One region of the Mycobacterium sp. NGS34 genome, then DNA from elsewhere that is predicted to be linked to it. Evidence: predicted binding sites of a transcription regulator. Region 1 holds the regulator's gene; the other holds the start of a gene.
What was found. The regulator HspR, encoded in region 1, represses chaperone genes until heat shock. The targets are predictions, from matches to a motif close to ANNTGAGTNNNNNNNACTCANNT.

Region 1 (15,842 bases):
TGCGGAAGACCACGGAGTTGATCGCGCGCGGCATCACCTTCTCGGGGTTGGCCGTTTCCCCGGCCGCGATGCCGACGAGTTCGATGGCGGCGTAGGCGAATACCACTCCCGAGGTGACGAGCACCAGGGGCAGCAGCCCCTTGGGCACGAGCCCGCCATGGGTGTCCCACAGGCCGGTGCCGGTGTCGTGACCGTCGATCTTGAAGCGTCCGACCAGAAAGACCGTGCCGACGACCAGGAACGTGACCAGCGCCAGCACCTTGATCAACGAGGCCCAGAACTCCAGCTCGCCGAAGGCCTTGACGGAGATCAGGTTCATCGACAGCACCACCAGCAGCGCGACCAATGCGATGGTCCACTGCGGGATGGCGTGGAAGATCCCCCAGTAGTGGCAGTAGTGCGCGATCGCCGTGGTGTCCACGATCCCCGTCATCGACCAGTTCAGGACGTACATCCAGCCGGCGACGTAAGCCAGCTTCTCGCCGAAGAATTCGCGGGAGTACGACACGAACGATCCCGACGACGGGCGGTACAGCACGAGCTCGCCGAGCGCGCGCAGGATGAGGAAGACGAAGATGCCGCAGACCCCGTAGACCAGGAACAGCCCGGGCCCCGCCGACGCCAGCCGCCCGCCGGCGCCGAGGAAGAGCCCGGTTCCGATGGCGCCGCCGAGGGCAATCATCTGAATCTGGCGGTTTTTGAGGCTCTTGTGATAGCCCTCGTCCTCGCGGGCGAGCCGCTCGGCGGCACTGTCTGACGGTGACATCGAGCTCCTGCCGTGGTGGCTCCGGGAACGCTCAGGCTAACTCATGAGGGCGCCGCATGCCGACCAACAATCGGCGAAGTTTTTAGAGGCCCAGCAGCCGCTCGGCGTTGCGGTGGCTGATGAGCGCTCGCTCGTCGTCGCCCAGCGGCAGGCCGTCCAGGAAATCCCGCGCCGCGCGCATCGACCCGAACGGGTAGTCGGCCGAAAAGCACACCCGCTCAAGGCCGACCTGGGCGACGAGGTTGGCGTAGGTCGGCCCGTCGTTGAAATTGGCGAAGGTGTAGTTGAGGTTTCGCCTCAGGTAGGTGCTGACGGGGTGCGTCAGGCCAGTCAGTTCGGGTTTCAGCGTCGCGTCGAAGCGCGGCAGCATGAACGGGATCGCCTCGCCCATGTGCCCGATGATGATCTGCAAGGACGGGTATCGGTCGAACACGCCGCCGAGGATCACCCGCAGCACGTGGGTGCCGGTGTTGATGTGCCAGCCCCAGCCGACCGTGGAAAGAGCGAACGTGACCTCGTCGGCGAACCCCGCGTAGCTGGACTCGATGACGCCGGCCGGCGGGATGGTCGGGTGCAGGTAGATCGGCACGCGCAGCGCGGCAGCACGCGACAGGACGGGGTCGAAGAACAGGTCGTCCAGGTAGATGCCCTGGCTGTGCCCGTTGATCACCGCGCCGACGAAGCCGTGCTCGCGCACCGCCCGCTCGAGTTCGTCGGCGGCCTCGGAGGGCGCGCTGATCGGCACGGCGGCGAAGCCCGCCAGCCGGTCCGGGTAGCGCCCGACCGCCTTCGCGAGCTCGTCGTTGCATGCGCGGGCCAAGCGGACGGCTTCCGGACCGTCCAGCTGTTCGACGCCCGGCGCGGCCAGCGACAGCACCGCCACGTCGACGCCGGCATCGTCCATCGCCGCGATCCGGCCGTCGCCCAGGTCGCTGATCGGTTCGACGATTCCGGTGCGCGACGCCAGCCAGCGGCCCGGCCCGTCGAGGAATTCCGTTGTGGCGTAATGCTCTTCGAGGGCTATCGTGCGCATCAGCCCGCCAGCACCCGGGCCGCGGCGCTCCAGTACGTCAGCTCGTCGCGGTCGGCGGCCAGCCGGATCGTCTTGGTGTAGCCGTACTCCGCCAGCGTCTCCTGGGCGTGCTCGCGGCCAAAACCGCTGTGGCCGACGCCGCCGAAACCGGTGCCGATGGAGATGCGGTGATAGTTGTTGACGAAGACGGCGCCGGCGCGGATCCGCCGGCTCACCCGCAGCGCCCGGTCGCTGTCCTGGGTGAACACCGCCGCGACCAATCCGAACGGTGTGGCGTTTGCGATGCGCACCGCCTCGTCCTCGTCGCTGAACGGGATGAGGGTGACCACCGGGCCGAAGATCTCGTCGCGGGCCACCCGCATGGTGGGGGTCACGCCGGTCAGCACCGTCGGCGCGACGTAGAAGCCGTCGGCCAATCGGGGATCGTCGGGCAGCGGCGCCTGAGCGGCGATGTGGGCGCCTTCGGCCACGCCGATCCGCAGGTAATCGAGGACCTGGTTCTGCTGCTTGCGGGTGACCAGCGGGCCGACGTCGGTCGCCGGGTCGGCGCCGTCACCCACCCGCAGCCGCCCCACCGCGGCGCACAGCTTCGCCTCGAACTCCGCATAGACGCTGTCGTGCACCAGGATTCGCGACGCCGCGGTGCACGCCTCGCCCTGGTTGAAGAAGCCGCCGTCGACCGCGGCCAGCAGCGCCTCGTGCAGGTTGGCGTCGTCGAAAACCACCAGCGGGTTCTTCCCGCCCAGCTCCATCAGCGTCGGGGTGAGGTTGCCGGCCGCGGTGCGCAGCACCGCCGCGCCCGTCCGCGGCGACCCGGTGAACGACACCTTGCCGACCAGCCGATGCCCGGCCAGCGCGGCGCCCACCTCGCCCCGGCCCGGCACGGCCTGCACCACACCCTCCGGCAGGACCGACTGGATCAGCTCGACCATCCGCAACACCACCGAGGGCGTCTGCTCCGGCGGCTTGAGCACGACGGCGTTGCCGACCGCCAGCGCCGGCGCGACCTTCCCCGCGGTGTGGATGGGCGGCCAGTTGAACGGGACGATGCCCGCGATCACCCCGTACGGCTCCAGCGTGGTGACGTCCAGGACGGGGCCGTAGTCGCGGGCCTGGCTGGGCAGCGCCTCCACCATGGCGCCGAAGTACTCGAAGATGGCGATCGCGGCTTCCACGTCGAAATTGCGGGCCTGGGTGATCGGCTTGCCCATCTCCAGCGTCTCCAGCGCGGCGATCTCGTCGGCGTGGGCGCGGATCACCTCGGCGACCTGGCGCAGGTATCGGCCGCGCTCGCGCGCGGGGCGTTGCTTCCAGCGCAGGTGCGCGGCGTGCGCCCGGCGGACGGCCTGGTCCACCTCGTCCGGCCCGGCGCCCTGGACGACCGTGACCGTCTGCCCCGTCGCGGGGTTCTGCACGACGAACTGGTCGTCGGTGGACGCCGAGGACCACCGGGTCCGGGTTCTGGTCAGGGTGGGGCCCTGCAAACTCATAAAGCGCACCGTCCGATTGAGGGGGTTGGGATCGACGCGACCCAATTGCGAACCGTAAATTGGCCCAACCGTCAAAAGCCAACGAAAATTCCTGATGGGAGCCATCACCGGCGGTGATAATGGCTCGGTGGAGCTTCGCCAGTTCGAGTATTTCCTCGCTGTCGCCGACACCCTCAGCTTCACCCGCGCCGCCAAACGGCTGCACGTCGTCCAGTCCGGAGTGTCCGCGACGATCAAGGCCCTCGAACGCGAACTCGGCGCCGAGCTGTTCGTCCGCGGGCCGGCGGGGGTGACGCTCACGGCGGCGGGACGCGAGCTCGAGCCCCACGCCCGCGCCACCATCGACGCCGCCCGCGCGGCCAAAGACGCCGTCGTCGCCGCCGTCGACTCCGTCGGGGCCGTCCGCGGCACCGTCAGGCTGGGGACGCTGATGTCGATCAACAACATCGACCTGCCGAGGCTGCTGGCCGAGCTGCGGGCCCGCCATCCCGGCGTGCTGGTCCAAATCCGTTTCGCCCGGGCCGGTTCGGCGGGCCTCGCGCAGCAGCTCCGCGACGCCAGCCTCGACGTCGCGCTCCTCGTTTTCCCCGACGGGGCGCCGGCCGACCTGCACACCCGGCTCGTCGCCGCCTTTCCGCTGCTGTTGGTCGTCCCAGCGGATCACCCGCTCGCCGGCCGGGAGTCGGTGTCACTGGCCGAGCTGGCCGGGATGTCGTTCGTCGACGGGCCGCCCGGCTACGGCAACCGGGCGGTGGTCGACCGGGCCTTCGCCGCGGCCGGGGTGCAGCGCACGATCGCCCTCGAGGTCGCCGATATCGCCACCACCGCGACCCACGTCCGGAACGGCCTCGGCATCGGCTTCCTGAGCCGGTTCATCCTCGACGAGATCGGCGACGACGGCCTGGCGACGGTGAGCATCTCCGGCTACGACCTGTGCTGGCGGTTGTATGTCGCGAGGTCGGCGGCGCGCCCGCCCAGCGCCGCCACCCGCGCCGTGTTCTCGCTGATCGAGGAGATGATCCCGGGGCCGGAGCCGAGTGTGAGCTGACGGCGTCGATCGTGCGTCCAGGGCGCCCTGCGTTCACACGCAACGACCACCCCGGGAACAAGACGCGCGCGCCCGCCGTTAGCATGGTCGACAAGTTGAGTGAAGCAGACTCAAGGCTGGGTTGACACCAGGACACCCGCGAGGGCAGGCTTGAGCGGGGTTCACTCAGCATAGTGGCACCAAAGAAGCTCTACGTAATCAGGAGGAATCACTATGGCTCGTGCGGTCGGTATCGACCTCGGGACCACCAACTCAGTCGTCTCGGTTCTCGAGGGCGGCGACCCCGTCGTCGTCGCGAACTCCGAGGGTTCGCGGACCACGCCGTCGATCGTCGCGTTCGCGCGCAACGGTGAAGTGCTGGTCGGCCAGCCCGCCAAGAACCAGGCGGTGACCAACGTCGACCGCACCATCCGTTCGGTGAAGCGGCACATGGGCACCGATTGGTCCGTCGAGATCGACGACAAGAAGTACACGGCGCAGGAGATCAGCGCCCGCGTGCTGATGAAGCTGAAGCGAGACGCGGAGGCCTACCTCGGTGAGGACATCACCGACGCGGTCATCACCGTGCCCGCCTACTTCAACGACGCCCAGCGCCAGGCGACCAAGGAGGCCGGCCAGATCGCCGGCCTGAACGTGCTGCGCATCGTCAACGAGCCCACCGCCGCGGCGCTGGCCTACGGCCTGGACAAGGGCGAGAAGGAACAGACCATCCTGGTCTTCGACCTCGGTGGCGGCACCTTCGACGTCTCGCTGCTCGAGATCGGCGAGGGCGTGGTCGAGGTCCGGGCCACCAGCGGTGACAACCACCTCGGTGGCGACGACTGGGACGACCGCGTCGTCGAATGGCTCGTCGACAAGTTCAAGGGCACCAGCGGCATCGACCTCACCAAGGACAAGATGGCGATGCAGCGGCTGCGTGAGGCCGCGGAGAAGGCCAAGATCGAGCTGTCGAGCTCGCAGAGCACCTCGATCAACCTGCCCTACATCACCGTCGACGCGGACAAGAACCCGCTGTTCCTCGACGAGCAGCTGACCCGCGCCGAGTTCCAGAAGATCACCCAGGACCTGCTGGACCGCACCCGTCAGCCGTTCAAGTCGGTGATCTCCGACGCCGGCATCTCGGTGGCCGACATCGACCACGTCGTGCTGGTGGGCGGGTCCACCCGCATGCCCGCGGTGACCGAGCTGGTCAAGGAACTCACCGGCGGCAAGGAGCCCAACAAGGGCGTCAACCCCGACGAGGTGGTTGCCGTGGGCGCCGCGCTGCAGGCCGGTGTTCTCAAGGGTGAGGTGAAAGACGTTCTGCTGCTTGACGTTACGCCGCTGAGCCTCGGTATCGAGACCAAGGGTGGCGTGATGACCAAGCTGATCGAGCGCAACACCACGATCCCGACCAAGCGGTCGGAGACCTTCACCACGGCCGACGACAACCAGCCGTCCGTGCAGATCCAGGTCTACCAGGGTGAGCGCGAAATCGCCTCGCACAACAAGCTGCTCGGCTCCTTTGAGCTGACCGGCATCCCGCCGGCCCCGCGCGGCGTGCCCCAGATCGAGGTCACCTTCGACATCGACGCCAACGGCATCGTGCACGTCACGGCCAAGGACAAGGGCACCGGCAAGGAGAACACGATCAAGATCCAGGAGGGCTCCGGCCTGTCCAAGGAGGAGATCGACCGGATGATCAAGGACGCCGAGGCGCACGCCGAGGAGGACCGTCAGCGCCGCGAGGAGGCCGACATCCGCAACCAGGCCGAGACGCTGGTCTACCAGACGGAGAAGTTCGTCAAGGAACAACGCGAGGCCGAGGGCGGTTCGAAGGTCCCCGAGGACACCCTGAACAAGGTGGACGCCGCGGTGGCCGAGGCCAAGTCGGCGCTGGCCGGCAGCGACATCTCCGCGATCAAGGCGGCGATGGAGAAGCTGGGCCAGGAGTCCCAGGCGCTGGGCCAGGCCATCTACGAGGCCACCCAGGCCGAGGGCGCCCAGGCCGGCGGCCCCGAGCAGGGTGGCGCGGCAGGCTCGGCCGATGACGTCGTGGACGCGGAGGTGGTCGACGACGACCGGGAGGCCAAGTGAGCGAGGGCAACCCGGAACAGGTAACGGTCACCGACAAGCGGCGCATCGATCCCGAGACCGGCGAAGTACGGCACGTCCCCCCCGGCGCGGCAGCGCCGGGCGGGGCGCCCGCCGGTAAGGCCGAGTCGGGCGACAAGGTCGCCGAGCTGACGGCCGACCTGCAGCGCGTGCAGGCGGACTTCACCAACTACCGCAAGCGCGCGCTGCGCGACCAGCAGGCCGCCGCGGACCGGGCCAAGGCCGCCGTGGTCAGCCAATTGCTCGGCGTGCTGGACGATCTCGACCGGGCCCGCAAGCACGGCGACCTGGAGTCCGGCCCGCTGAAGTCGGTCGCCGACAAGCTGGAAGGCGCCCTCACCGGCCTCGGCCTCACGGCGTTCGGCGCGGAGGGCGAGGACTTCGACCCGGTGCTGCACGAGGCCGTGCAGCACGAGGGCGACGGCGCCGACGGCTCCAAGCCGGTGATCGGCACGGTCATGCGGCAGGGCTACAAGCTGGGCGACCAGGTGCTGCGGCACGCGCTGGTCGGCGTGGTCGACACCGTCGCCGGCGACGGCGAAGAAGCCGTCGCCGCCGAAACGCAACCGTCCGACACGGCCGATAACGCCGACGGCTCCGGTGAGTAAGCACCACAATCACAAAAGACAACAAATAGATAGCGAAAGGTGAGGGGGTGACGCGGCATGGCCCAGCGTGAATGGGTCGAAAAGGACTTCTATAAGGAGCTGGGCGTCTCCTCTGAGGCCAGCCCGGAAGAGATCAAGCGCGCCTATCGCAAGCTGGCGCGCGACCTGCATCCGGACGCCAACCCTGACAACCCGGCCGCCGGCGAACGATTCAAGGCGGTGTCGGAGGCGCATAACGTGTTGTCGGATCCGGCCAAGCGCAAGGAGTACGACGAAACCCGCCGCCTGTTCGCCGGCGGCGGTTTCGGCGGCCGCCGGTTCGACGGCGGCAGCGGCTTCAGCTTCAACGTCGGTGGCGACGGCGCGGAGTTCAACCTCAGCGACCTGTTCGACGCCGCCGGGCGCAGTGGCGGCGCGAACATCGGCGACCTGTTCGGCGGCTTGTTCGGACGCGGCGGCGCCAGCCCGCGTCCCAGCCGGCCGCGGCGCGGCAACGACCTGGAGACCGAGACCGAGCTCGATTTCGTCGAGGCGGCCAAGGGCGTGGCGATGCCGCTGCGGCTGACCAGCCCGGCGCCGTGTACGAATTGCCATGGCAGCGGGGCGCGCCCGGGCACCAGCCCGAAGGTGTGCCCCAGCTGTAACGGCGCCGGCGTGATCAACCGCAACCAGGGTGCGTTCGGTTTCTCCGAACCCTGCGCCGATTGCCGGGGCAGCGGCTCGATCATCGAGCACCCGTGCGACGAGTGCAAAGGCACCGGCGTGACGACCCGCACCCGCACCATCAACGTGCGGATACCGCCGGGCGTCGAGGACGGGCAGCGGATCCGCCTGCCCGGGCAGGGCGAGGCCGGGTTGCGCGGCGCGCCGTCGGGCGACCTGTATGTGACCGTGCATGTGCGGCCGGACAAGGTGTTCGGCCGTGACGGCGACGACCTCACCGTGACCGTCCCGGTCAGCTTCACCGAATTAGCCTTGGGCTCAACGCTTTCGGTTCCCACGCTGGACGGCAAGGTCGGCGTGCGGGTGCCCAAGGGCACCGCCGACGGCCGCATCCTGCGGGTGCGCGGGCGCGGCGTGCCCAAGCGCGGCGGCGGCAACGGCGACCTGCTGGTCACCGTGAAGGTGTCCGTGCCGCCGAACCTGGAGGGCGCCGCCCAGGAGGCGCTGGAGGCCTACGCGGCCGCCGAGCAATCCAGTGGTTTCAACCCGCGCGCGGGATGGGCGGGTAATCGCTGATGGCCAGAGGCTCACGCAATCCCAAGGAGGAGGCCCGGACCTTCCTGATCTCGGTGGCGGCCGAATTGGCCGGCATGCACGCGCAGACCCTGCGCACCTATGACCGCCTCGGGCTGGTGAGCCCGAGGCGCACTTCCGGTGGGGGACGTCGTTATTCGGAGCACGACGTGGACCTGTTGCGCGAGGTGCAGCGGCTGTCGCAGGACGAGGGCGTCAACCTGGCCGGCATCAAGCGCATCATCGAGTTGACCAACCAGGTGGAGGCGCTGCAGTCGCGCGTCAAGGAGCTGACCGAGGAGCTGGCGCAGGTGCGCGCCGGCCAGCGCCGCGACCTGGCGGTGGTGCCCAAGAGCACCGCGCTGGTGGTCTGGCAACCGCGAAGGCCGCGCTAGGCGACCGCCGCGGGGGCTGCAAAAGGTTAGGGAAATCCCTGATTCGCGGCCCGCTTCGCGCGTCTTATGGTCGGGGCCATGTCCCTCGTGCTCGTAACCCCGGAATTCGTAACGGCGGCGGCCACCGACGTGGCCAACATCGGCTCCGCCGTGCAAGCGGCGAACGCCGCGGCGCTGGCGCCGACCTCGCAACTGCTGGCCGCGGGCAATGACGAGGTGTCTCAGGCGGTTGCCGCAGTGTTCGGCGCGCACGGGCAGGCCTACCAGGCGCTGGGTGTCCAGGCGCAACGATTTCATCAGCAATTCATCCAGCTGCTGAATTCCGGGGCGAGCGCGTACGCCGGCGCCGAGGCCGCGAACGCGTCGCCGCTGCAAACGATCGAGCAGGACGTGCTGGGCGTGATCAACGCGCCGACCCAACTGTTCCTGGGGCGCCCACTGATCGGTGACGGCGCGAACGGCGGAACCGTTGGCGGCGTCGGGCAACCCGGCGGCGCGGGCGGCATCCTGTGGGGCAACGGCGGCGCCGGCGGTGCGAGCACGAACAACGGCGTGGCCGGCGGAAATGGTGGCGCCGGCGGGCTGATCGGCAACGGTGGGGCGGGCGGCGCCGGCGGATTCGGCGGAACCGGTGGCGCGGGCGGCAACGCGGGGCTGTTCGGCATCGGCGGACCGGGTGGCGCCGGGGGCGGCCCCAACGGCTCGATAGGCGGCGGCGCAGGCGGCGCCGGCGGCGCGGGCGGGTTGATCTACGGCAACGGCGGCGCGGGCGGGGCCGGGGGTCTCAGCATCAGTGCGACGCCGGGCAACGGTGGCGCCGGCGGCCACGGTGGCAATGCCGGCCTGATCGGCACCGGCGGCGTTGGCGGCCTCGGAGGGGCGGGCGACACCACCTTCAGCATCCATAGCGGCGGGGCCGGTGGCGGCGGCGGCAACGGGGGCCTGCTCTTCGGTGACGGCGGGAGCGGCGGCGGGGGCGGCGCCGCGGGGCACGCCGGCATCGGCGGGCACGGCGGCACGGGCGGCAACGCCGGGCCGATCGGCAACGGGGGCGTCGGTGGCGTCGGCGGCGCCATCGGCACAGGGGCGTCGTTCGCCGGTCAGGGCGGCACCGGCGGCAATGCGTCCCTGATCGGTAATGGTGGCACCGGCGGCAACGGCGGCGTGTTCGGCGGCCTGGGTGGCCCTGGGGGCGCTCGCGGGAAGCTGTTCGGCGCCGACGGCGCCGGGGGGCAGACGGGCTAACGTCAGGGCATGGAAGTTGTCACCACTCACCCAATCGTCGAATCCCTGCTGACTAGCTATCAACGCGAGCTGGGTGACCACCTGCCGACCTATCGCAATCACGTCTACCGCGGCATCAACTACCACCAACGGCTGCTCGCCGCCCCGATCCCGGACTTCGCCGTCTTGGCCTGGGCCGCACACGATCTCGGCATCTGGACCGCCGGCACGTTCGACTACTTGGAGCCGTCCGCCGACCTGGCCGCGGCGTACGCCGGGGAATTCGGCGTCGACAACGTCGACGACGTGCGCAGGCTGATCGTCGAACACCACCGGCTGCGGCCGTCGCACGACCGGATGGCCGAGACCTTTCGGATAGCCGACCGCATCGACGTGAGCCGTGGCTTGCTGCGAGACGGGGTCGGGCGCCCGGCCATCCGGTCCGTCGTCGCCGAGTTGCCGTATTGCGGCTTCCACGCGTTCCTCGCCAAGGGCCTGAGCCGCTACGCCGCGGGGCACCCGCTGCGGCCGTTCCCGATGATGCGGTGGTGAAAGATGTTCGCTCACACCCGAATCGAGAACTGCGCGACCGCCGGCGCGCCCGGGCGCGCGCACCGGTAGCCGCCGCGGCGCAGCGCGTCCGTCGGCGCCGTCATCGGCTCGAAGCACACCACATCCTCGGCTAGTGGGGCGAAGATCTGGGCCGCCGGATAGCCCCGCTCGAAGTGCACCTCCACGCGCCGCCCGGCGCCGGACACCGCGAACACGGCGCCCTCGCCGACCTGGTCGTAGGCGTCGTCGAAAGCCTTGTCGCCCAATGGTTCTTCGCTAGCCGGCTGGTTTTCGGATTCTCCGGTGGGCAGGCCGCGCTCATCGAGCCGCAAGTGCCGCAGCGGCGGTGTCTCGATCAGCCAGTCGCCGCGGGCAACGCCGGGCAGGTGCAGATAGGGATGGAAGCCGAAGCACAGCGGAACCGCGGTGTCGCCGGTCGCGGTGACGGTGGTGCGCACCGTCAGCGCCCGGTCGGCCAGCCGCACCGCCACCGAGAGCACATGTGGGAACGGAAAGCCGGCCAGCAGACGCGGGTCGGCACCGAAATCCACCTCGGCGGTCAGCTCGTTGCCCGACTCCGCCGTCACCCGCCAGCCCGGGTAGGCGGCCAGGGTGCCGTGGATCGGCAACCCGTTGGGGTCGGGACGAACGCCGTTCTCCCCCGGCGTCAGCGTCACCGTAACGTTCTCGGCCGTGTAGGTGTTGTCGCCCAATCGATTTGCCCACGGGTACAGGATCGGGATGCCCATCGTCTTGCCCGCCTCGACGTACGCCCGCAGGCCGCGCCGCTGGCCGAGCAGCTCGGTGCCCGCGTCGGTCAGCGACGTGCCGATCATGCCCGCCTCGGGCACGAACTGCGCCGCCACCGGCGACGACGGGTCGGTCAGGGTCACGATCTGCATGGCGTACCTCGGTTCACCGGGACAGTGGGTCGTGCTGAATGTGTTCGGGCGGAGCACCTTTGGCCACCAGCGCGGCCTTGGTGGCGCGGACCATGTCCGGCCCGCCGCAGATCAGGATCTGCCGGTCGCCCCAGCCACCGTATTTTGTCACCACGTCGGGCAGCCGGCCGGTCTGGCGCACGTGCAGGCCGCGCGGCGGCGTCACGTCGGGATAGTCGGCGGCCCACGACGGGTCGAGGCTGTACTCCGAGACCGGGGACACGGACAGCCACGGATTGTGCTGGGCGACCTGCCACAGCGTGGGCAGGTCGTAGAGCTCGCAGCGGTAGCGGGCGCCGAAGAACAGGTGGACCCGCGGGTTTTCCGCGTAGCGGGACAGGTCCATGATCAGCGCCCGCAGCGGCGCCAGCCCGGTGCTGCCGGCGACCATCAGGACGTCCTCGCCGTCCCGGTCGACCCGCAGGCCGCCGTGCGGGCTGGACAGCCGCCACCGGTCCCCGGGCCGCGTCTCGTTGACGATCGCGGTGCTGACCAGGCCGCCCGGCACCTGGCGGACGTGGAACTCGATCCCGCCGCCCGGGTCGGCGGGGATCGCCGGGCTCAGGTAGCGCCACCGGCGCGGGCACTGCGGAACGTGGGCGTCGACGTACTGGCCGGGGTAGTAGTCCATTGGGCGGTCGAGCTGCAGCCGCACGACGGCCAGGTCGCGGGAGACCCGCATGTGCTCGATGACCGTGCCGTCCCACCAGGCCGGCCCCTGCTCGGCGTCGGCGGCGCCGCTCATCACCCCCGTGATCAGGTTGAGCGACTGGTCGGCGGCCGCCGCGACGGGCTCGGTCCACGCGTCGCCGAGGCGGTCACGAAGCGTCGCGTACAGCGCGCGGCGCAGGGTGCCGTAATGGTTCGGCAGCACGCCGAATTTGCGATGATCCCGCCCGAGCTGCGCCAGGAAGGCCACCGGCTCGGCGGCGCGCTGCTCGACCAGTTCCCCGTAGACCCAGTGCAGGGCGTGCGCAAAAGCGGCCCGCTGGGCGCCCATTTCGGGCGGGAAAAGGTCGCGCACCGAGACGTCGAGGGCGAACCAGTGGGTATAGAACCGGCGGACGAGTGCGTCGGAGCCCGGCGCGAAGGCGTCGCGCAGCACGCGCAACGCGTCGCGGTCCTCCAGGCTCACGGGCCCCGAGTTTAAGCGGGGTGGCGACTTAAGCCTCTATTCCAAGATGCGCAAAATCCACTAGAGTTGAGCGGAACAGACTCAACCTTGACGGCGTTGAAATACCCGACAAGCATTTTTACCCAAGTACCCGAACGGAGGTGTCGTGGACTCTTTCAACCCGACCACCAAGACGCAGGCGGCCCTGACCTCGGCCCTGCAGGCGGCCTCGGCCGCCGGCAATCCGGAGATCCGGCCCGCCCATCTGCTGTTGGCGCTGCTGACGCAGAACGACGGGATCGCCGCGCCGCTGCTGGAGGCCGTCGGCGTCGAGCCCGCCACCATCCGCGCCGAGGCGCAGCGCATCCTGGACCAGCTCCCGCAGGCCAGCGGCGCCAGCTCGCAGCCGCAGCTGTCCCGCGAATCGCTGGCGGCGATCACCACCGCCCAGCAGCTGGCCACCGAGATGGACGACGAATACGTCTCAACCGAACACCTGATGGTCGGCCTGGCCACCGGCGACTCCGACGTCGCCAAGCTGCTCACCGGGCACGGCGCGTCACCGCAGGCGTTGCGGGAGGCGTTCGTCAAGGTCCGCGGCAGCGCGCGGGTCACCAGCGCCGACCCCGAGTCGACCTACCAGGCGCTGGAGAAGTACTCCACCGACCTGACCGAGCGGGCCCGCGAGGGCAAGCTCGACCCGGTCATCGGGCGCGACAACGAGATTCGTCGTGTCGTGCAGGTGCTGTCCCGTCGCACCAAGAACAACCCGGTGCTGATCGGCGAGCCCGGTGTCGGCAAGACCGCGATCGTCGAGGGCCTGGCCCAGCGCATCGTGGCCGGCGACGTGCCGGAGAGCCTGCGCGACAAGACCGTCGTCTCGCTCGATCTGGGCTCGATGGTGGCCGGCGCCAAGTACCGCGGCGAGTTCGAGGAGCGGCTCAAGGCCGTGCTCGACGACATCAAGAACTCCGCCGGGCAGATCATCACGTTTATCGACGAGCTGCACACCATCGTCGGCGCCGGTGCGACCGGTGAGGGCGCGATGGACGCCGGCAACATGATCAAGCCGATGCTGGCCCGCGGCGAGCTGCGGCTGGTCGGCGCCACCACGCTCGACGAGTACCGCAAGTACATCGAGAAGGACGCCGCGCTGGAGCGCCGCTTCCAGCAGGTGTTCGTCGGGGAGCCGTCGGTGGAGGACACCGTCGGCATCCTGCGCGGCCTGAAGGACCGCTACGAGGTGCACCACGGCGTGCGGATCACCGACTCCGCGCTGGTGGCCGCCGCCACGCTGTCCGACCGCTACATCACCGCGCGGTTCCTGCCGGACAAGGCGATCGACCTGGTCGACGAGGCCGCCAGCCGGCTGAAGATGGAGATCGACTCGCGTCCCGTCGAGATCGACGAGGTCGAGCGCCTGGTGCGCCGCCTCGAGATCGAGGAGATGGCGCTGGCCAAAGAAGAGGACGAGGCGTCCAAGGAGCGGCTGGAGAAGCTGCGCGCCGAGCTGGCCGACCAGAAGGAGAAGCTGGCCGAGCTGACCACCCGGTGGCACAACGAGAAGAGCGCGATCGACGTCGTCCGCGAGCTGAAGGAACAGCTGGAGGCGCTGCGCGGAGAGTCCGAGCGCGCCGAGCGCGACGGCGACCTGGCCAAGGCCGCCGAGCTGCGTTACGGGCGCATCCCCGAGGTGGAAAAGAAGCTCGAGGCCGCGCTGCCGCAGGCCGAGGCCCGCGAGAACGTGATGCTCAAGGAGGAGGTCGGGCCCGACGACATCGCCGACGTGGTGTCGGCGTGGACCGGCATCCCGGCCGGGCGGATGCTCGAGGGCGAGACCGCCAAGCTGCTGCGGATGGAAGACGAGCTGGGCAAGCGCGTGGTCGGGCAGCGCAAGGCCGTGCAGGCCGTGTCCGACGCGGTGCGGCGCAGCCGCGCCGGGGTGGCCGACCCGAACCGGCCCACGGGTTCGTTCATGTTCCTGGGCCCCACCGGCGTCGGCAAGACCGAGCTGGCCAAGGCGCTGGCCGACTTCCTGTTCGACGACGACCGGGCCATGGTCCGCATCGACATGAGCGAGTACGGCGAGAAGCATTCCGTCGCCCGGCTGGTGGGTGCGCCCCCCGGCTACATCGGTTACGACCAGGGCGGTCAGCTGACCGAGGCGGTGCGCCGGCGCCCCTACACCGTGGTGCTGTTCGACGAGGTCGAGAAGGCACACCCGGACGTGTTCGACGTGCTGCTGCAGGTCCTCGACGAGGGCCGGCTCACCGACGGGCAGGGCCGCACGGTCGACTTCCGCAACACCATCCTCATCCTGACGTCCAACCTCGGGTCGGGCGGCAGCGAGGAGCAGGTGATGGCGGCGGTGCGCGCGGCGTTCAAGCCGGAGTTCATCAACCGCCTCGACGACGTGCTGATCTTCGACGGGCTCAACCCCGAGGAGCTGGTGCAGATCGTCGACATCCAGCTCGAGCAGCTGGGCAAGCGGTTGGCGCAGCGGCGGCTGCAGCTGGAGGTTTCGCTGCCGGCCAAGCGGTGGTTGGCGCAGCGCGGGTTCGACCCGGTCTACGGGGCGCGGCCGTTGCGCCGGCTCGTGCAGCAGGCCATCGGCGACCAGCTGGCGAAGATGCTGCTGGCCGGCGAGGTGCACGACGGCGACACCGTTCCGGTCAACGTCAGCCCGGATGGGGACTCGCTGATCCTGGGCTGACACTTCGCCCCAACGTCGACTTGTTGTCGGCATTTCGCCCGAAATCGCCCAACAAGTCGACGTTCGGCGCACCCAGCGCGCACTAGCAAACCTTAATTTGCTTGTGACCTGGTCGCATTGTCTATTCCGGGCCGACAGCGGATACCCTGTGTGGGATGGTCCCCCTTTGGTTCACGCTGTCCGCGCTGTGCTTTGTCGGCGCGGGCGTGCTGGTGTACGTCGACATCGATCGACAGCGGGGACGCAGCAGGCGCCGTAAATCGTGGGCGCGGTCGCACGGCTTCGACTACGAGCGCGAATCGACCGACATCCTCAAGCGCTGGAAGCGCGGGGTGATCTCGACGGCGGGCGACGTCCCCGCCCACAACGTCGTGCTGGGCCAGATCCGCGGCGAGGCGGTCTACATCTTCGACGTCGAGGAAGTCGCGACGGTGATCGCGCTGCACCGCAAGGTCGGTACCAACGTCGTCGTCGACCTGCGCCTCAAGGGGCTGAAAGAGCCTCGGGAGAGCGACATTTGGCTGCTGGGCGCGATCGGGCCGCGGATGGTCTATTCGACCAATCTGGACGCGGCCCGCCGGGCCTGCGACCGGCGCATGGTCACCTTCGCGCACACCGCCCCCGACTG
Region 2 (15,842 bases), on a different contig from region 1:
GGTGCGCACCCGGTTCTTGTCGTCGATCTGCAGCGTCACGGCTGCAGCCTAACGGTCAGCCGTTGCTGTAGACGCGGGTCGGCTCGATCAGCACCACGGCGCGACGCTCCTTGGCCATGACTCGGTCGTACTCGTCCCAGTCGTCGTGCGTGCCCCCGGCCGACGTGAACACCTCCCGGAGCAGCAGCCGCAACTGGTCGGCGTCTTTCAGCCATCCCGGCGCGTCATCCGGGCCGGCCAACTCCGCACGGCCCTCGACCGTCGCCCACTGCCAGCCGTTCTTGAACGTGACGGCCAGTTGCGGGCGGGCCCGCAGGTTGGCGAGCTTGACCTTGCCGTAGGTGGTGAAGGCCAGGCAGGGCTCCCCGGTGGCCGGGCTCGGCAACTGCCCGACGTTGACCAGCGAAGCCTGCACGGTTCCGTCGGCGCGAATCGTCGAGACCACGGCAAGACCGCTTTCCCCCTTGGCCAGCGCCACTGCCTCGTCGAGCGTTGTCATGAGCGGTCCTCAATCCCGGAATGGTGTCCTGAACACGTAGCGGCTGGTCGGCACGGTGTCGATGTTCTCGTTGGCGCCGAATGCAGTTGTGCTGGCGACCATCCGGCCGAGCCGGTATTGCAGGTCGTCGTCGTCGGCGGCACCGAAGAATGCCTTCAGATCGGTGATCGCTTCCTCGGGGAACAACTCCTCGACGATGCCCGCGATTCCCGGCGCGTCCGGGGTGAGGGCTCGCACCACCCAGTTCTGGGTGTAGCCGAACGTCGACTGCGTCTCGATGGCCACCGAGGTGTGGTCGCCCTGCCACCGGGCCAGCCAGGTCGCCTGGTCCAGATGTGCGGGGCGGCGCAGCAACGCGATGTTGGCCAGACCCGTTGTCCGACAACCGGGTTCGGTAGGTGGCGCGGAAAGCGGTACCGACTCCGTCACCAGGTAGGCGGCGAGCTGCTCGCATTCCTGGCCGAGGAACTTGAGCGCCGCCTGTATCTGGTCGCCATAGCACTGCTGGGTCCACATGCTCACCACCGCGGCCGCCGGCGGGTCCATCGTCGTCAGCGTCATCAGCGAGTGACGCACCGCGCTGTCCCGGACGTTCACCTGCAGCCCGAACAGGCCCAGTTCTAACAGCGCGTCGGCGACGTGACCCCGTTGGCGGGCACACCAGTCGTCGTCCGGCTCCGGGCGCATCAGTACCGCGATCACCTTTTCCATGCGCCGAACTTACCGCCGGCGAGCGGTTATTTGACCGGGCGTACCTGGTGTTCCTTCCCGATCAATTTGCCGATCGTCGCCGCCAGTCGCCGGTAGGACTCGTCGCGGCCGCTCGAGGAGCGAAACACCAGGCCGATCCGGCGCCCCGGGCGCGGCGCGGCGAACTCCGCGAGCCCAAGCCGGCTTCGGGCGGCCTCGACCGGCACCGCGCTCTGCGGAATGAGCGTCACCCCCAGGCCGCCGGTCACGCACTGCACCGCGGTGGCCAGCGACGCGGCGCGGGTATTGGCCAGCTCCGCGCGCACGCCCGCCTTCTGGCAGACGTCGAGCGCCTGGTCGCGTAGGCAGTGCCCCTCGTCCAGCAGCAGCAGCGGCAGCTCGGCCAGCGCGGTCGCGGGCACGCGGCGCTTGCCCGACAGCCGATGCCCGGGCGGCAACGCGAGCACGAAGTCCTCGTCGTAAATGGGGATCGCCGTCATGCCCGCGCCCGGCACGTCAGAGGCGGGCAACGCGATCAGCGCCGCGTCGAGGGCCCCCTCGCGCAGCAGCCGCAGCAGCCGCTCGGTTTGGTCCTCGATCACCCGCAACGTCAGCGACGGCAGTTGGTCGGCCAGCCCGGCCAGCACCGTCGGCAGCACATAGGGCGCCACGGTGGGAATCAGGCCCAGTCGCACGCCGGCCTGCAGCGGATCGGAGGCGCCCGCGGCGGCGGCACTGAACGCGTCGACGGCCTCGACCACGGCCTGGGCCCGGGGCAGGAGCTGTGTTCCCTCCGTCGTCAAGAAGACACGTCGGGTGGACCTTTCGATCAGCTGGGTCCCCAGCCCCGCCTCCAGCGCCGCCAGCGCCTGCGACAGCGTGGACTGGCTGACGCCGAGACTCGTTGCGGCGCTGCTGAAATGCTGCTTTTCGGCGACCGCGACGAACGCGCGAAGGCCGGCGACGGTCGGCTGATAGATCTTATCTGGCATACCTATAAGTATAGTGTGATATATCACCTTTACTTCAAATCGGCGGAGCGGCAAGATGGTGGCAGACGACTAATCTTGAATAATTCCAGTTAAGGAGCGATATGTCCCTGCTGACAATCGGCGACCAATTCCCCGCCTACCAGCTCACCGCGCTCATCGGCGGTGACCTGTCGAAGGTGGACGCCAAGCAACCCGGCGACTACTTCACCACCATCACCAACGAGGACCACGACGGCAAGTGGCGCATTATCTTCTTCTGGCCCAAGGACTTCACCTTCGTGTGCCCGACGGAGATCGCGGCGTTCGGCAAGCTCAACGACGAGTTCTCCGACCGCGACGCCCAGGTGCTCGGCGTCTCGATCGACAGCGAGTTCGTGCACTTCCAGTGGCGCGCGCAGCACGAAGACCTCAAGAAGCTGCCCTTCCCGATGCTGTCGGACATCAAGCGGGAGCTTGCGCTGGCCACCGGCGTGCTCAACGCCGACGGCGTCGCCGACCGGGTCACCTTCATCGTCGATCCGAATAACGAAATCCAATTCGTCTCGGCGACCGCCGGATCCGTGGGGCGTAATGTCGACGAGGTGCTGCGAGTCCTGGACGCGTTGCAGTCCGACGAGCTGTGCGCCTGCAACTGGCGCAAGGGCGACCCGACCATCGACGCCGGCGAGCTGCTCAAGGCATCGGCGTAAGGGGGGCGAGATGAGCGTCGAGAACCTCAAGGCCGCGCTGCCCGAGTACGCCAAGGACCTCAAGCTCAACCTGGGCTCGATCACGCGCAGCACCGTGCTGAGCGAGGAGCAGCTCTGGGGCACCCTGCTGGCCAGCGCCGCGGCCACGCGAAACACCCAGGTGCTGGCCGAGATTGGCGCCGAGGCGGGCGATTACCTGTCGGCCGAGGCGTACCAGGCGGCGTTGGGAGCCGCGTCCATCATGGGCATGAACAACGTGTTCTACCGGGGCCGCGGCTTCCTGGACGGCCAGTATGACGATCTGCGGGCCGGGTTGCGGATGAACATCATCGCCAATCCGGGTGTGGACAAGGCGAATTTCGAGCTCTGGTCCTTCGCGGTGTCGTCGATCAACGGGTGTTCGCACTGCGTCGTCGCCCACGAGCACACGCTGCGCGAGGCGGGCGTGGACCGCGAGGCCATCCTCGAGGCGCTGAAGGCCGCGGCGATCGTCGCGGGTGTGGCGCAAGCGATCGTCACCGCCCAGACACTGGCCGCCGTCGGCTGACCAGTGACGACACCAGCCTGGGTAGAGCACGCCATCTGGTGGCAGGTCTATCCGCTGGGATTCGTCGGCGCATTTCCGGAGTCGTCCGAGCCGTCGCAGCCGAGTCAACATCGGCTGCGGCGGCTCGTCGACTGGTTCGACCACGCCATCGCGCTGGGTGCCTCGGGTGTTGCGCTGGGCCCGATATTCGCCTCACGCACACACGGTTACGACACCACCGATCACTACCGGATCGATCCCCGGCTCGGGGAAGACGCCGACTTCGACTATTTCGTCGCGGAGGCCCACCGCCGCGGCCTGCGCGTCCTGCTCGACGGCGTGTTCAATCACGTCGGCGTGGACTTTCCGCGCTATCGCGACCGGGCGACGGGTTGGTTCAGCGGCGATACTTTCGAGGGCCACTCGGAACTCATCACGCTCAACCATGACAACCCCGAGGTCATCGACTACGTCGCCGACGTGATGGCGCACTGGCTGCGCCGCGGCGCGGACGGGTGGCGCCTCGACGCGGCCTACATTGTGCCGCAACAATTCTGGGCATCGACGCTGCCGCGGGTGCGCGAGCAGCATCCGGACGCCTGGTTCGTCGGCGAGCTCATCCACGGCGACTACGCCGCGGTGGTCGAGGCGGCGAAGTTCGACTCGGCCACCCAGTACGAGCTGTGGAAGGCGATCTGGAGCGCCCTCAACGACGGCAACTTCTTCGAGCTGGACTGGGCGCTGCAGCGGCACAACGAGTTTCTCGCCAGTTTCGCCCCGCTGACGTTCATCGGCAATCACGACGTGACCCGCATCGCCAGCCGCCTCGACCGACCCGGGCACGTGGCCCACGCGCTGGCGATCCTGCTGACCGTCGGTGGGGTGCCCAGCGTGTACGCGGGCGACGAGCTCGGGTTCCGCGGCGTCAAGGAGGAGCGGTACGGCGGCGACGACGCGGTACGCCCCGAGTTCGGCACTCCCCCTGTGGAATTGGACGCGTTCGGCGCCGAGATGTGTAGACTGCACCAGTACCTCGTCGGGTTGCGCCGCCGTCACCCGTGGCTGCACGCGGCCTCGACGACCGCGTTGCGGCTGCAAAACCGGCACTACGTCTACGAGACGCGCAGCGGTGAGGACGCGCTGCTGGTCGCGCTCAACATCGACGACAAGCCGCTACGCCTGGCGCTGCCGGAGCTCGGGGCCGACCGCGCAGAGGTGGTCGCCGGATCCTCGGCGCCGCCGCAAGAGGTCGTCGAGACGCTCGTTGTCGAGCCGCACGGCTGGCGGATCCTAAGCCCGGCCTAGGTGCCTGTCAGCCGCGCCAGCGTCAGAGGGTCCTCCTGGCCGTAGAAGTAGTTGTCGAGCACGGTGACGAACTCGTGGTTGTCGTCGGTGGCGTGGGCGAACAGCGTCATCGACGAGCGCAGCTTGAGGTCGTCGGGCGAACCGAAGATGTCGATGATCGAGCGGTCCCGCACCTCGTTGACCAACCGAGTGCACTCGCGTAGTCGCGAACCGAGGAGCTCATGCTGCAGATAACTGCTGGCTTCCTCGAGCGAGGTGATGCCATAGCGGGCCGCCATCGGGCTGGTGCCCAACCCGCGGAGTTGCGGGAAGATGAACCACATCCAGTGACCGCGTTTTCGTCCCTCGCGCAGCTCCGCGACGGCGGAGTGGTAGATCCCGGACTGCGCCGACACAAAACGTCTCAGATCGAACGGGTCGCTTGCCGATGCCATATGACTACGGTTGCATACATGGCCGTCAAGCGACGAATGCCCAAGGTGCGCGATCTGGCGCCGCTGATGCAGTTCAAACGACCGCAGCTCGACGCGACCAAGCGCCGCCTGGCCGCCGCGTACACCATCGAGGACCTGCGCCGCATCGCCAAACGCCGCACCCCCAGGGCGGCGTTCGACTACACCGACGGCGCGGCCGAGGACGAGCTGTCCATCGCGCGGGCCCGACAGGCGTTCCGCGACATCGAGTTTCACCCCACCATCCTTCGCGACGTCTCCAACGTGACCGCCGGATGGAACGTCCTGGGCCAGCCGGTCGTGCTGCCGTTCGGGATCGCGCCCACCGGGTTCACCCGGCTGATGCACACCGAGGGCGAGATCGCCGGCGCGCGGGCGGCCGCGCGGGCGGGGATCCCGTTCTCGCTGTCCACCCTGGGCACCACGGCGATCGAAGACCTGGTGACCGCGGTTCCCCAGGGCCGCAAGTGGTTCCAGCTCTACATGTGGCGCGACCGCGACCGCTCGATGGCGCTGGTGAAGCGCGCGGCCGACGCGGGATTCGACACCCTGCTGGCCACGGTCGACGTCCCGGTCCCGGGCGTGCGGCTGCGGGACAACCGCAACGGCATGACGATTCCGCCGACGCTGACGCTGCGCACTGTCCTGGACGCGGTGCCGCACCCGAAGTGGTGGTTCGACCTGCTGACCACCGAGCCGCTGGCCTTCGCTTCGCTGGATCGCTGGTCGGGCACGGTCGGCGAGTACCTCAGCACGATGTTCGACCCCAGCCTGACCTTCGATGACCTGGAGTGGATCAAGGCCCAATGGCCCGGCAAGCTGGTGGTCAAGGGGATCCAGACGCTCGAGGACGCCCGCGCCGTCGTGGACCGCGGCGTCGACGGCATCGTGTTGTCCAATCACGGTGGGCGCCAGCTGGATCGGGCGCCGGTGCCCTTCCACCTGTTGCCGACGGTCGCGCGTGAGCTGGGCAAGGACACCGAGATCCTGGTGGACACCGGCATCATGTCCGGGGCCGACATCGTCGCGGCGATCGCACTCGGGGCCCGGTGCACGCTGGTCGGGCGGGCCTACCTGTACGGGCTGATGGCCGGCGGCGAGGCGGGCGTGGCCCGCGCCATCGAGATCCTGCAGAGCGGGATCATCCGGACGATGGGACTACTTGGCGCCACCTGCCTCGAGGAGCTGTCGCCCAAGCACGTGACGCAGTTGCGTCGACTGGGCCCGATTTCGCCGCCAGCGTAACGCCCTTAGCCAGCGTGTAAGCCGAGCGTGCGGCTGCCCGCACGCCCGCCGTCCAACGTGCGGCCAGCTTCACACTCGTGGCGAAATCACGTCGGGAACAAACCTCCGCCCGGCTGGGTTAAGCGCAGCAGACTCAACTTTTGGAGGATCGAATGGCTGAAGCCAAGTCCGTGCCGGTGTTGTTCACCGGGACGATCGTGTTGCCCGGAATGGTGGTGCCGATTGCGCTGGACGACGCCGCGCGGGCGGCGATCGATGCCGCGCAGGCCAGCGAGTCGGGACAGCTGCTGATCGCGCCCCGGCTGGACGACCGGTACCCGACCCACGGCGTGATCGCCAAGATTCTGCAGGTCGGCCGGATCGCGGGCGGTGGCACCGCCGCCGTCGTGCGTGGTGAGCGCCGCGCCCACATCGGGGCGGGCGCGTCCGGGCCCGGCGCCGCGCTGTGGGTCGAGGTGACCGAGGCGCCCGAGCCGGAGCCGACCGACGAGATCAAGGCCCTGGCCGCGGAATACAAGAAGCTGCTGCTGGCCATGCTGCAGCGCCGCGAGGCGTGGCAGATCGTCGACTACGTCAACAGCCTGACCGACCCGTCGGCGCTGGCGGACACGTCGGGATACGCGTCGTACCTCACCGACGTGCAGAAGCGCCAGCTGCTGGAGACCGTGGACGTCGCCGAGCGGCTGCGCGTCCTGATCGACTGGACCAGCTCGCATCTGGCCGAGGTCGAGGTCAACGAGAAGATCGCCGAGGACGTCCGCGACGGCATGGAGAAGACGCAGAAGGAATTCCTGCTGCGCCAGCAGCTCGCGGCCATCCGCAAGGAGCTCGGTGAGGGCGAGCCCGACGGTTCGGATGACTACCGTGCGCGCGTGGAGGCGGCCGAGCTCCCCGAGAAGGTGCGCGAGGCCGCGCTGCGCGAGGTCGGCAAGCTGGAACGCTCCAGCGACCAGAGCCCGGAGAGCGGCTGGATCCGCACCTGGCTGGACACCGTGCTCGACCTGCCCTGGAACGTGCGGACCGAGGACTCGACGGACCTGGGCGCGGCCCGGGCGGTGTTGGACGCCGACCACCACGGGCTGGACGACGTGAAGGACCGCATCGTCGAATACCTGGCCGTGCGAACCCGACGCGCGCAGCGCGGACTGCAGGTCGTGGGCGGGCGTGGCTCCGGGGCCGTGATGGTGCTGGCCGGGCCCCCTGGCGTCGGCAAGACGTCGCTGGGTGAGAGCGTGGCCCGGGCGCTGGGCCGCAAGTTCGTGCGCGTCGCCCTGGGCGGCGTGCGCGACGAGGCCGAGATCCGCGGGCACCGGCGCACCTACGTCGGCGCGCTGCCGGGCCGGATCGTGCGTGCCATCGGCGAGGCGGGATCGATGAATCCCGTCGTGCTGCTGGACGAGATCGACAAGGTCGGTTCCGACTACCGCGGCGACCCGAGCGCGGCGCTGCTCGAGGTGCTCGACCCGGCGCAGAACCACACGTTCCGCGACCACTACCTGGATCTGGATCTGGACCTGTCCGATGTGGTGTTCCTGGCCACCGCCAACGTAATCGAGAACATCCCGTCGGCCCTGCTGGACCGCATGGAGCTGGTTCAGATCGACGGCTACACCGAGGACGACAAGGTCGCCATCGCCCGCGACTACCTGCTGCCCCGGCAGCGGGAGCGGGCGGCGCTGAACGACGACGAGGTCACCGTGACCGACGCCGCGCTGCGCAAGATCGCCGCGGACTACACCCGCGAGCCCGGTGTTCGTCAGTTCGAGCGGCTGCTGGCCAAGGCGCTGCGCAAGGTGACGACCAAGATCGCCGACGAACCGGTGACCATCGACGAGCCCGACCTGGTCGGTTACCTGGGCCGTCCGCGGTTCACCCCCGAGTCCGCCGAACGCACGGCCGTGCCCGGTGTGGCCACCGGCCTGGCCGTGACCGGCCTGGGCGGCGACGTGCTCTACATCGAAGCGGGCGCCACCGACGGCGAGCCGGGTTTGCAGTTGACCGGTCAGTTGGGCGACGTGATGAAGGAGTCGGCGCAGATCGCGCTGTCCTACGTCCGCTCGCACGCCGCGGAGCTGGGGGTCGACCCCAAGGCGCTGGACCGGCGCATCCACGTGCACGTGCCCGCGGGCGCGGTGCCCAAGGACGGGCCGTCGGCCGGCGTCACGATGGTGACCGCGCTGGTGTCGATGGCCACTGGGCGCCAGGTGCGCTCCGACGTCGGCATGACCGGCGAGGTCACGCTGAACGGCCGGGTGCTGCCGATCGGCGGCGTGAAGCAGAAGCTGCTGGCCGCCCAGCGGGCCGGTCTGTCAACGGTTTTCATTCCGGCGCGCAACGAGCCGGACCTGGATGACGTCCCGGCCGAGGTGCTCGGCGCGCTGGAGGTGAAGCCGATGACGGATGTCGCCGAGATCGTCGCGCAGGCGCTCGAACCGGTGCCGCAGGCCGCGACCGTCGCCGCCTAGGAGGGCGCCGGCTGCCGGTCGCTTGTCAAAAACCTGGGAGTCTGCTGCCAATAATCGGCTCGAGCGTGTTTTCGGCTCGGCCGACTCGGGTAGCCGAGGGACCAGGGGGTCATCCCCTGTCCCTAGGCCCAACCCAGGAGCTTGGGGAGACAACTGAACAACACCGTCAATGCTGTTGCGCTGCGTGCGTCGCAGCCAAGCTGGACAAGGAGTTCACATGAACCTCAAGAAGATCACCGCAGCCGCCGCGATGGCCGGTGGCCTCGGATCCGCGGCCTTCGGGATCGGCGCCGGTTTCGCGCTGGCCGATCCGGGCATCCCGGGCGTCCCCGGCCCTGGCCCGAACGTGCCCGGGCCGAACGTGCCGGGCGGGGACCGTGACCTGCAGGGTCCGGGCCAGGGTCCCTTCATTCCGGGGCAGCCGATTTGTAACCCCGGCGCGCCGGGCGTGAACTGCAACGCTCCGGGCAGCCCCCTTCCCCCGGGCCAGAACGGCTTCCCGCCGCCGGGGCACTACAACGACCCGGACCGCTACGGGATCCCGGCCACCTGGGCTCCGCCCGTTGGTGACCCCGACGGCACCCAGCTTCCGGTCGTCTTCAACCCGGACCTGGGCCAGTGGGGCGTCAACACGTCCGCCGGTTTCCAGGCGTACACGCCCGCCGGCAACGCCGGAGGCCAGGTGAACGGCGGCGGCACCGTCGGAACGCCCGGTACCTAAAACCGGAATGTGGCAGCCGCCCCCGCAAGGGGGCGGCTGTCCTCACATTCGCCCATCGCAAATGCGGCAGAATCGCAGCCTATGACCGACGTTCGGAACCTGAAACGGCAAGTGGTCCATCGCATCCAAAGACTGCTGGTGAATCCGGTCGGCCGGCAGATGCCGGGGGTCATCCTCGAAACCACCGGCCGCAAGAGCGGTCAGCCTCGCCGGACGGCCGTCGGCGGCCGGGTGGTCGACAACCAATTCTGGTTGGTCTCGGAGCACGGCGAGCATTCGGACTATGTCCGCAACATTAAGGCCACTCCCGCAGTACGGGTGCGCATCGGCGGCCGATGGCGCAACGGAACTGCCCACTTGCTGCCCGACGACGACCCGCTGCGGCGGCTGGGCGACTTGCCCAGGCTCAACAGCGCGGTGGTGCGACTGATGGGCAGCGACCTGCTGACCATCCGGATCGACCTGGACTGACAGCGAATCGCCGAGCCTGTTAATCCTCAGGAGAACTACGAGTAAAGGCCTGCAAAATTACAGGCTCGGCGCCTGTCGGACCTCGGGGCTAAGGTCGGCCCATGGCCTACGACGAAGACCTGGCCAACCGGATCCGCGAGCTGCTCGGCTCCGAGCGCGGCGTCGAGGAAAAGCGAATGTTCGGTGGTCTGGCATTCCTGATCAACGGCAACATGTCGGTCGCCGCCAGCGGGCAGGGCGGACTGCTGGTCCGGGTGCCCCCGGAAGACACCGACAAACTGCTCAAGCGCGCCCACGTCGGCCCCATGGTGATGGCGGGCCGGGAGGCCCGCGGCTGGCTGCGCGTCGAAGGCGACGGCGTGCGAACCAAACGGCAGCTGCAGGATTGGGTCACCAAGGGCACCGGCTACGCCCGCGGCCTGCCCCCGAAGTGAGCGCAGCCGTTTGCTCGAAGACGGCGCGGGTAAGCGGTGCGGTGTGGACAACGACGAGGTGCGCCGGCATTGACCGTCCGGATCGGCACCTCCGGATGGTCCTACAACCACTGGGCGGATGTGCTCTACCCGACCGGGTTGCCGTCGGCGCGACGGTTGGCCCGCTACGTCGAGGTCTTCGACACCGTCGAGCTGAACGCGAGTTTCTATCGGTGGCCGAAGGATTCGACGTTCGCCGGTTGGCGCGATCAGCTGCCCGACGGGTTCCGGATGTCGGTCAAGGCGCATCGTGGGCTGACCCACTACCGGCGGCTGTCCTCGCCCGAACCGTGGATCGAGCGGTTCGAGCGCTGCTGGCAGCTGTTGGGCGACCGCCGCGGGGTGCTGCTCGTTCAACTGCACCCCGAGCAACAGCGCGACGACGCGCGCCTGGACGCCTTCCTGGCCAGTGTGCCCGAATCCATCCGGGTGGCCGTCGAGCTGCGGCACCCCTCCTGGAACGACCCGGCCGTATACGAATTGCTGGAACGCCGCAACGCCGCCTACGTGGTGATGAGCGGCGCCGGGCTGGCGTGCGTGCCACGCGCCACCACCGATCTGGTGTACGTCCGGATGCACGGCCCGGATCAGGACACGATCTACGCCGGCAGCTACTCGCACGACCAGCTGCGGCGCTGGGCCGACCAGATCGCCGAGTGGGACCGCGACGGCAGGGACGTGTGGATGTATTTCAACAACGATCTGGGCGGCCACGCCGTGCGCAACGCGCTGTTCCTGCGCGGGCTGTTGGGGTGATGGCGCTCAGGCGTCGTCGCGCCGGTCGGCGGGCGCCCAGCTCCCGTCGATGACGTCGGGCGGACGCTGCGCTTGCAGCCGCTCCCGTTCGGCCCGGCGGCGCTTGATCCGCAGCCGCGCGTCGGCCGGCATGGTGATCAGCTCGTCGCAGGTGAGGTAGTGGACGTCGTCGGCGACATCGATCAGGTCAGCCGCAACTCGCCGGGATCCCAACTCGCGCAACGTCATCCGCAGCTCATGCGTGAACCGCAGGGTGGTGTCGTGGGCCAGCTCGCGCGACCCGCGGGCGTTGGCGGCCAGTCGCCGTACGCGCGTCGGCGGCGGCGCCGGCTCGGTGACCACGGCGGGGTCGGCAAGCTCGGCGGCCGCCGTCAACAACATCGCCGGATCATCGCTGATCACCGGGCTGGCGAGCTCGGCCTCCCCCGGCCCGCGGTGCCCGATCCTGGCGACGGCGGCGTCGAGCGCGCCGGCCGTGTCGGGGGACAACGCACGGATGCTGCCGATGTTGCCCTCGGCCGCCAGCGCACACAACGGCGGATCACTTCGCAACGCCGCCGCCAGCTCGGCGGCCTCGGCCGCGATGCGGGTGCTTTCCACGATCATGCCCAGCCCCGACACCCGGGAGGCGGCGCGCGTAGGTTCCAGCGCCGCGGCGGTGATGCCGGAATCGACCAGCCACAGCGCCGTGAGGATCCAGCCCTGGTGGATGCGATCGCGCAGCAGCGGCACCCGGACCTCGAGCGCGGCGTCCGGCAGCGGGGCCAGCTGCGCGGCATCGGCGTGTTCGGCCTTCGCGGCGGCGGCGTAGGCCAGCGTGTCGCGTTTGAGGTGGCGCATCACCGCCAGCGAGCGCGCGGTCACGACCGCTTTGGCGAGCGACCCGAGCGCCCCCTCGGCCAGCTTCGGCTCGCCGAACGGCAGGACGTCACCGACCTGCGGTTGGTCGGCGAGGGCGTTCCGGGCGACGGCGTGCTGGTCCCAGCCGGGCAGCTGGGTGGCGGCGACGACGTTGGCCGACACCCCGACGTAGGCGCGGTGTCCGAAGATCGCGATCGCGCGGCTGCTCCACTCGTCGTCGACCACGCCGCCCAGCGCGAGCACCTGGCCCATCACCCGGCTGGCCGTGCGCAGCCCGCTGAGCTGGACGTCGAGCGTTATCGGGGTCAGCGGGCCGGGCAGCGCCTCGCCCAGCCCCGCCGCGCTGAAGACCGGGAACCGGGGGTCGATCCGGTCGTCGAACTCACCCTCCAACCCGTCGGGGGCCGCGCTGCGCAGCTCGTCGGACGGCCGGGGTCGCGGAAGGACCTCGACCGGGAGGGCCACCTGGCCACCGTGGCTGAGCGCACCCTCCGGAAGGAGCCGCCGCCCGGCGAGGCCGCGTGCGGTGTCGGTGACCGCCTCGAGCGCTTGCCAGCCGAATTCGAAACCCCAATCCTCTTGCACCGCAGTGATATCCATCTTCGGGATCAACTTCGACCAGCTGCGGACCCCGTTCAGTCGCGTACGCGGGCCGACGGATCGCAGCAGCCGCCAGGCGGTGACCACGTTGGTGGTGTCGGGGGTGGCGAGGTCAACCGCGCCGGTGCGGTCGATGTCCAGCGAAAAGATCAGGAACCGGACCAGGTCGTCGACGTGCAGGACACGCATCGGCCGCGTCGAGGCCGCCGAAATCTTCGTGCGCAGCAACGTCGCCACGGTGCGGCACACCATCCAGTCCAGCTGGCGGCCGACGGGCGGCGCGATCCGGACGACCAGGCTGGGCGCCCAACCCGTGGACACCAGCTCCTCGGCGGGTCGATACAGCTCCGGCCGGCCGGCGGCCTGGGACACGAACAGCAGCCGCGCGCCGGCGCGGGCGGCCGCGTCGGTCACATGGGCGACGCCGTCGATGTCCGCGCCGCCGGGTGCGCCGGTGTCGACCGGGGCCAGGTGGATCACCGCGTCGGCCTCATCGGCCAGGTCTTGCAGGACGGGGTCGCTCAGCGGCGCGCAAACAAACTCGACGCCCGGATCCAGGCAGGGATGGGGGTGCTCAGCAATCCCGCTGACCGTGTGCCCGGCAGCGATCAGCTGCCGTGCGGCCAGCCGCGCTATTGCGCCGGTGGCGTCGGTAACCAGGACGTGCACCTGGGCTCACCTCCCCCAACGTCCAACCCGACAATAGGCAAGTTGGTGTCACTTACGCGACCGTTACCCCCGGATTGAGGACCTTTGGCTATGGCGATGTAGCCTGCCGGTTACCGCAGCGCCGCGGTGCCGTCCGGGGTGACGGCAACCTTGGCGCCACCGATGTCTTCACGCACCGTCGCCTCGGCGGCGGGATCGGCGATGACGGCCAGGGTGCGGGCCCCGTCGGGCGTGCGCACCGCCACGAACGCCTTCTCGGGTCGCCCCTCGCGGTCGAACGGGGTGGTCCACGCTTCGACGGTCCCGACGCCGTCCCACTCGACCAGGCCCTCCCGGGTGGGTTCGCGGTCCACCGCCTGCTGCGTATCCTCCCAGCGGAATTCGGCCGGCGGCTCGGTGCCGTACACGCCGAAGCTGTGTTTGGTCAGGTAGCCGCCGTTGCCCGTGATGAGGCCGCGGCGCCCGGGGTTGGCCACCAGCAGTTCGGCCATGGTGGCGATGGAATGCATCACGTAGTTGCTCCACGGGCCGCCCGCGAAGGTCAGCCCGCCGGTGACGGTGAGCGGGCGGGCCGGGTCGTCGACGCGCAGCCCGAGCTCGGCTGCGGCGACCTGGACGGCGGAGGGGAAGCACGAGTACAGGTCGACGTAGTCGACGTCGTCGATGCCCAGGCCCGCCAGCTGCAGGGCTCGCGTGCCCGCGATCCGGATGGCCGCCGAGCGGTGCAACTCGTCGCGCTCGGCGATGGACGGGGTGTCGTGCGCGTCGGTGCCGGCGTGCGGGAACACCCACCGGTCGGCGGGGACTTGCAGGCGCTGCGCCTGCTCGACCGACGTCAGGACCAGCGCGGCGCCCTGGTCGACCATGTTGTTGGAGTTCATCAGCTTGGTGTAGGGCCAGCTGATCATCCGGTTCTGCGGCCCGGCCCGCCGGATCTCCTCGGCGGTCACCGGTTTGCGGATCCACGCGTGCGGGTTGTCCACCGCGACGGCGTTGAATCTCGCCCACAGTTCGCTGATGCGCGTGAGGTGGCTGTCGACGGATTCGCCGTTGGCAACGCGAAGCGCCTGCTCGAACAGCGGGTAGACGAAGGAAGGCAGATTCAGCCCGCTCTTGAGCTCCGCGTCGCCGAACATCGGGACGTCCTCGCCGATCATCTCGGCGATCGGCACCGACTCGTCCTGCACCGTCCACTCGAGCCTGCCGCCCTTGGCCTTCAGGCCCCGGCGGGTGCGCCAGGTTTCGGCGCCCGCGAGCAGCACGACACCGGCCCGGCCCTGCTGGATGTCCAGGCAGGCGTGGTTGACCAGCGACTGCGGGACGTTGCCCCCGACGGGGCTGTACCGGGTGGTGAATCCGGTGGCGCCGAGCCGCTCGCCCAGCAGCAGCGCGGGGTCGCGGTAGTGCGCCGACAGCACGTTCACCACGCGGATTGAGTCGACGGCCCCGATCACCCGGGCATCGGCGGCCTCCCGGGCCGCGGCGGCCATCAGGTCCACCGGTTCGACCGAGCGCGCCGCCGGGTCGATTTCGTCGCGGTGGTTGACCTGGCCGTAGCCGATCAACACCGGGGTCCTGGGGTCGACGCTCATGCGACGAATTTAGCGTGACTATGAATCCGGCCGGCGACGGGCATCGAACGTGCCGGCAATGCCGGGCCGGCCTAATCCGGTCCGGCGGTCGCGAACAGCACGCCGTCGCGGATGAGCCGCTCGGTCTCGTCCGCGCTCATCCCGAGCAGGTCCCGGCAGATCTCGCGGGTGTCCTGGCCGGGCAGGGGCGCCGGGCGTTGTGGGGCCGGCGGTATGTGCTGAAAAGGTGCCGGACCCGTCTCGGCGGGCATAGGGCGCTCGATCAGCGGATGAGTCATGTCGCTGAACAGCTTTCGTCCGATCAGCTGGGGGTCCTCGAGGAGGTCCGGCGGGCGGTTCATCGGACCGGCCGGGACCCCGGCCGCCTGCAGCAGTTCGGCGTTGCGCAGCGGGGTGCGGGTGCGGGTCCAGGCCGACACCAGTTCGACCAACTCGCGGCGGTTGGCCAGCCGCGACTCGCCGGTCGCGAAGCGCGGGTCGTCGGCCCATTGCGGATGGTCGAGAAGGCCTGCCAGGCAGCGCCATTCGTCGTCCGAGCCGATGGAGATGACGCACCACTCGTCGTCGCCCGCGCACGGGTAGACCGCGTGCAGGCTGGTGTCGTCGCGGATCGGGCCGATGCCGGCGGCCTGCGCGGCCTCGGTGACGTACAGGGTGTCGAGCTGATTGATCACGACCTCGGCCTGCGAGACGTGGACGTCGGCGCCATCGCCGGTGCGATCGCGACGGATCAGCGCGGCCAGCGCCGCGATCGCGCTGACCCGCCCCACGACGTGATCGGGGAAGATCGTCGTCGCGTCGTAAAAGGCGTGCCGTCCCGTGTCGGACTGGTCGCC

Region 2: the regulator HspR is predicted to act here: its motif matches at 6,515-6,537, upstream of lon (endopeptidase La).

What each region holds. Positions count from the first base shown of each region.
Region 1 covers NZ_JCALDM010000001.1:831,142-846,983, forward strand. Annotated here, with positions in the region: gene AC5Y7V_RS04015 (amino acid permease) at 1-766, opposite strand, end outside; gene AC5Y7V_RS04020 (amidohydrolase family protein) at 849-1,799, opposite strand; gene AC5Y7V_RS04025 (aldehyde dehydrogenase family protein) at 1,799-3,289, opposite strand; gene AC5Y7V_RS04030 (LysR family transcriptional regulator) at 3,417-4,337, shown strand; gene dnaK (molecular chaperone DnaK) at 4,551-6,413, shown strand; gene grpE (nucleotide exchange factor GrpE) at 6,410-7,039, shown strand; gene dnaJ (molecular chaperone DnaJ) at 7,097-8,278, shown strand; gene AC5Y7V_RS04050 (heat shock protein transcriptional repressor HspR) at 8,278-8,670, shown strand; partial or broken gene AC5Y7V_RS04055 (PE family protein) at 8,749-9,912, shown strand; gene AC5Y7V_RS04060 (hypothetical protein) at 9,925-10,446, shown strand; gene AC5Y7V_RS04065 (aldose 1-epimerase) at 10,458-11,348, opposite strand; gene AC5Y7V_RS04070 (FAD-binding oxidoreductase) at 11,362-12,522, opposite strand; gene clpB (ATP-dependent chaperone ClpB) at 12,668-15,214, shown strand; gene ttfA (trehalose monomycolate transport factor TtfA) at 15,370-15,842, shown strand, end outside.
Region 2 covers NZ_JCALDM010000004.1:260,908-276,749, reverse strand. Annotated here, with positions in the region: gene AC5Y7V_RS12945 (enoyl-CoA hydratase/isomerase family protein) at 1-39, opposite strand, end outside; gene AC5Y7V_RS12940 (PPOX class F420-dependent oxidoreductase) at 56-499, opposite strand; gene AC5Y7V_RS12935 (EthD domain-containing protein) at 509-1,210, opposite strand; gene AC5Y7V_RS12930 (hydrogen peroxide-inducible genes activator) at 1,237-2,181, opposite strand; gene AC5Y7V_RS12925 (peroxiredoxin) at 2,283-2,870, shown strand; gene AC5Y7V_RS12920 (alkyl hydroperoxide reductase) at 2,881-3,417, shown strand; gene AC5Y7V_RS12915 (alpha-amylase family protein) at 3,421-4,701, shown strand; gene AC5Y7V_RS12910 (DUF1810 domain-containing protein) at 4,698-5,135, opposite strand; gene AC5Y7V_RS12905 (alpha-hydroxy acid oxidase) at 5,154-6,398, shown strand; gene lon (endopeptidase La) at 6,551-8,863, shown strand; gene AC5Y7V_RS12895 (hypothetical protein) at 9,081-9,584, shown strand; gene AC5Y7V_RS12890 (nitroreductase family deazaflavin-dependent oxidoreductase) at 9,666-10,055, shown strand; gene AC5Y7V_RS12885 (TfoX/Sxy family protein) at 10,157-10,489, shown strand; gene AC5Y7V_RS12880 (DUF72 domain-containing protein) at 10,559-11,284, shown strand; gene AC5Y7V_RS12875 (Rossmann-fold NAD(P)-binding domain-containing protein) at 11,291-13,414, opposite strand; gene AC5Y7V_RS12870 (acetyl-CoA acetyltransferase) at 13,525-15,006, opposite strand; gene AC5Y7V_RS12865 (CoA transferase) at 15,078-15,842, opposite strand, start outside.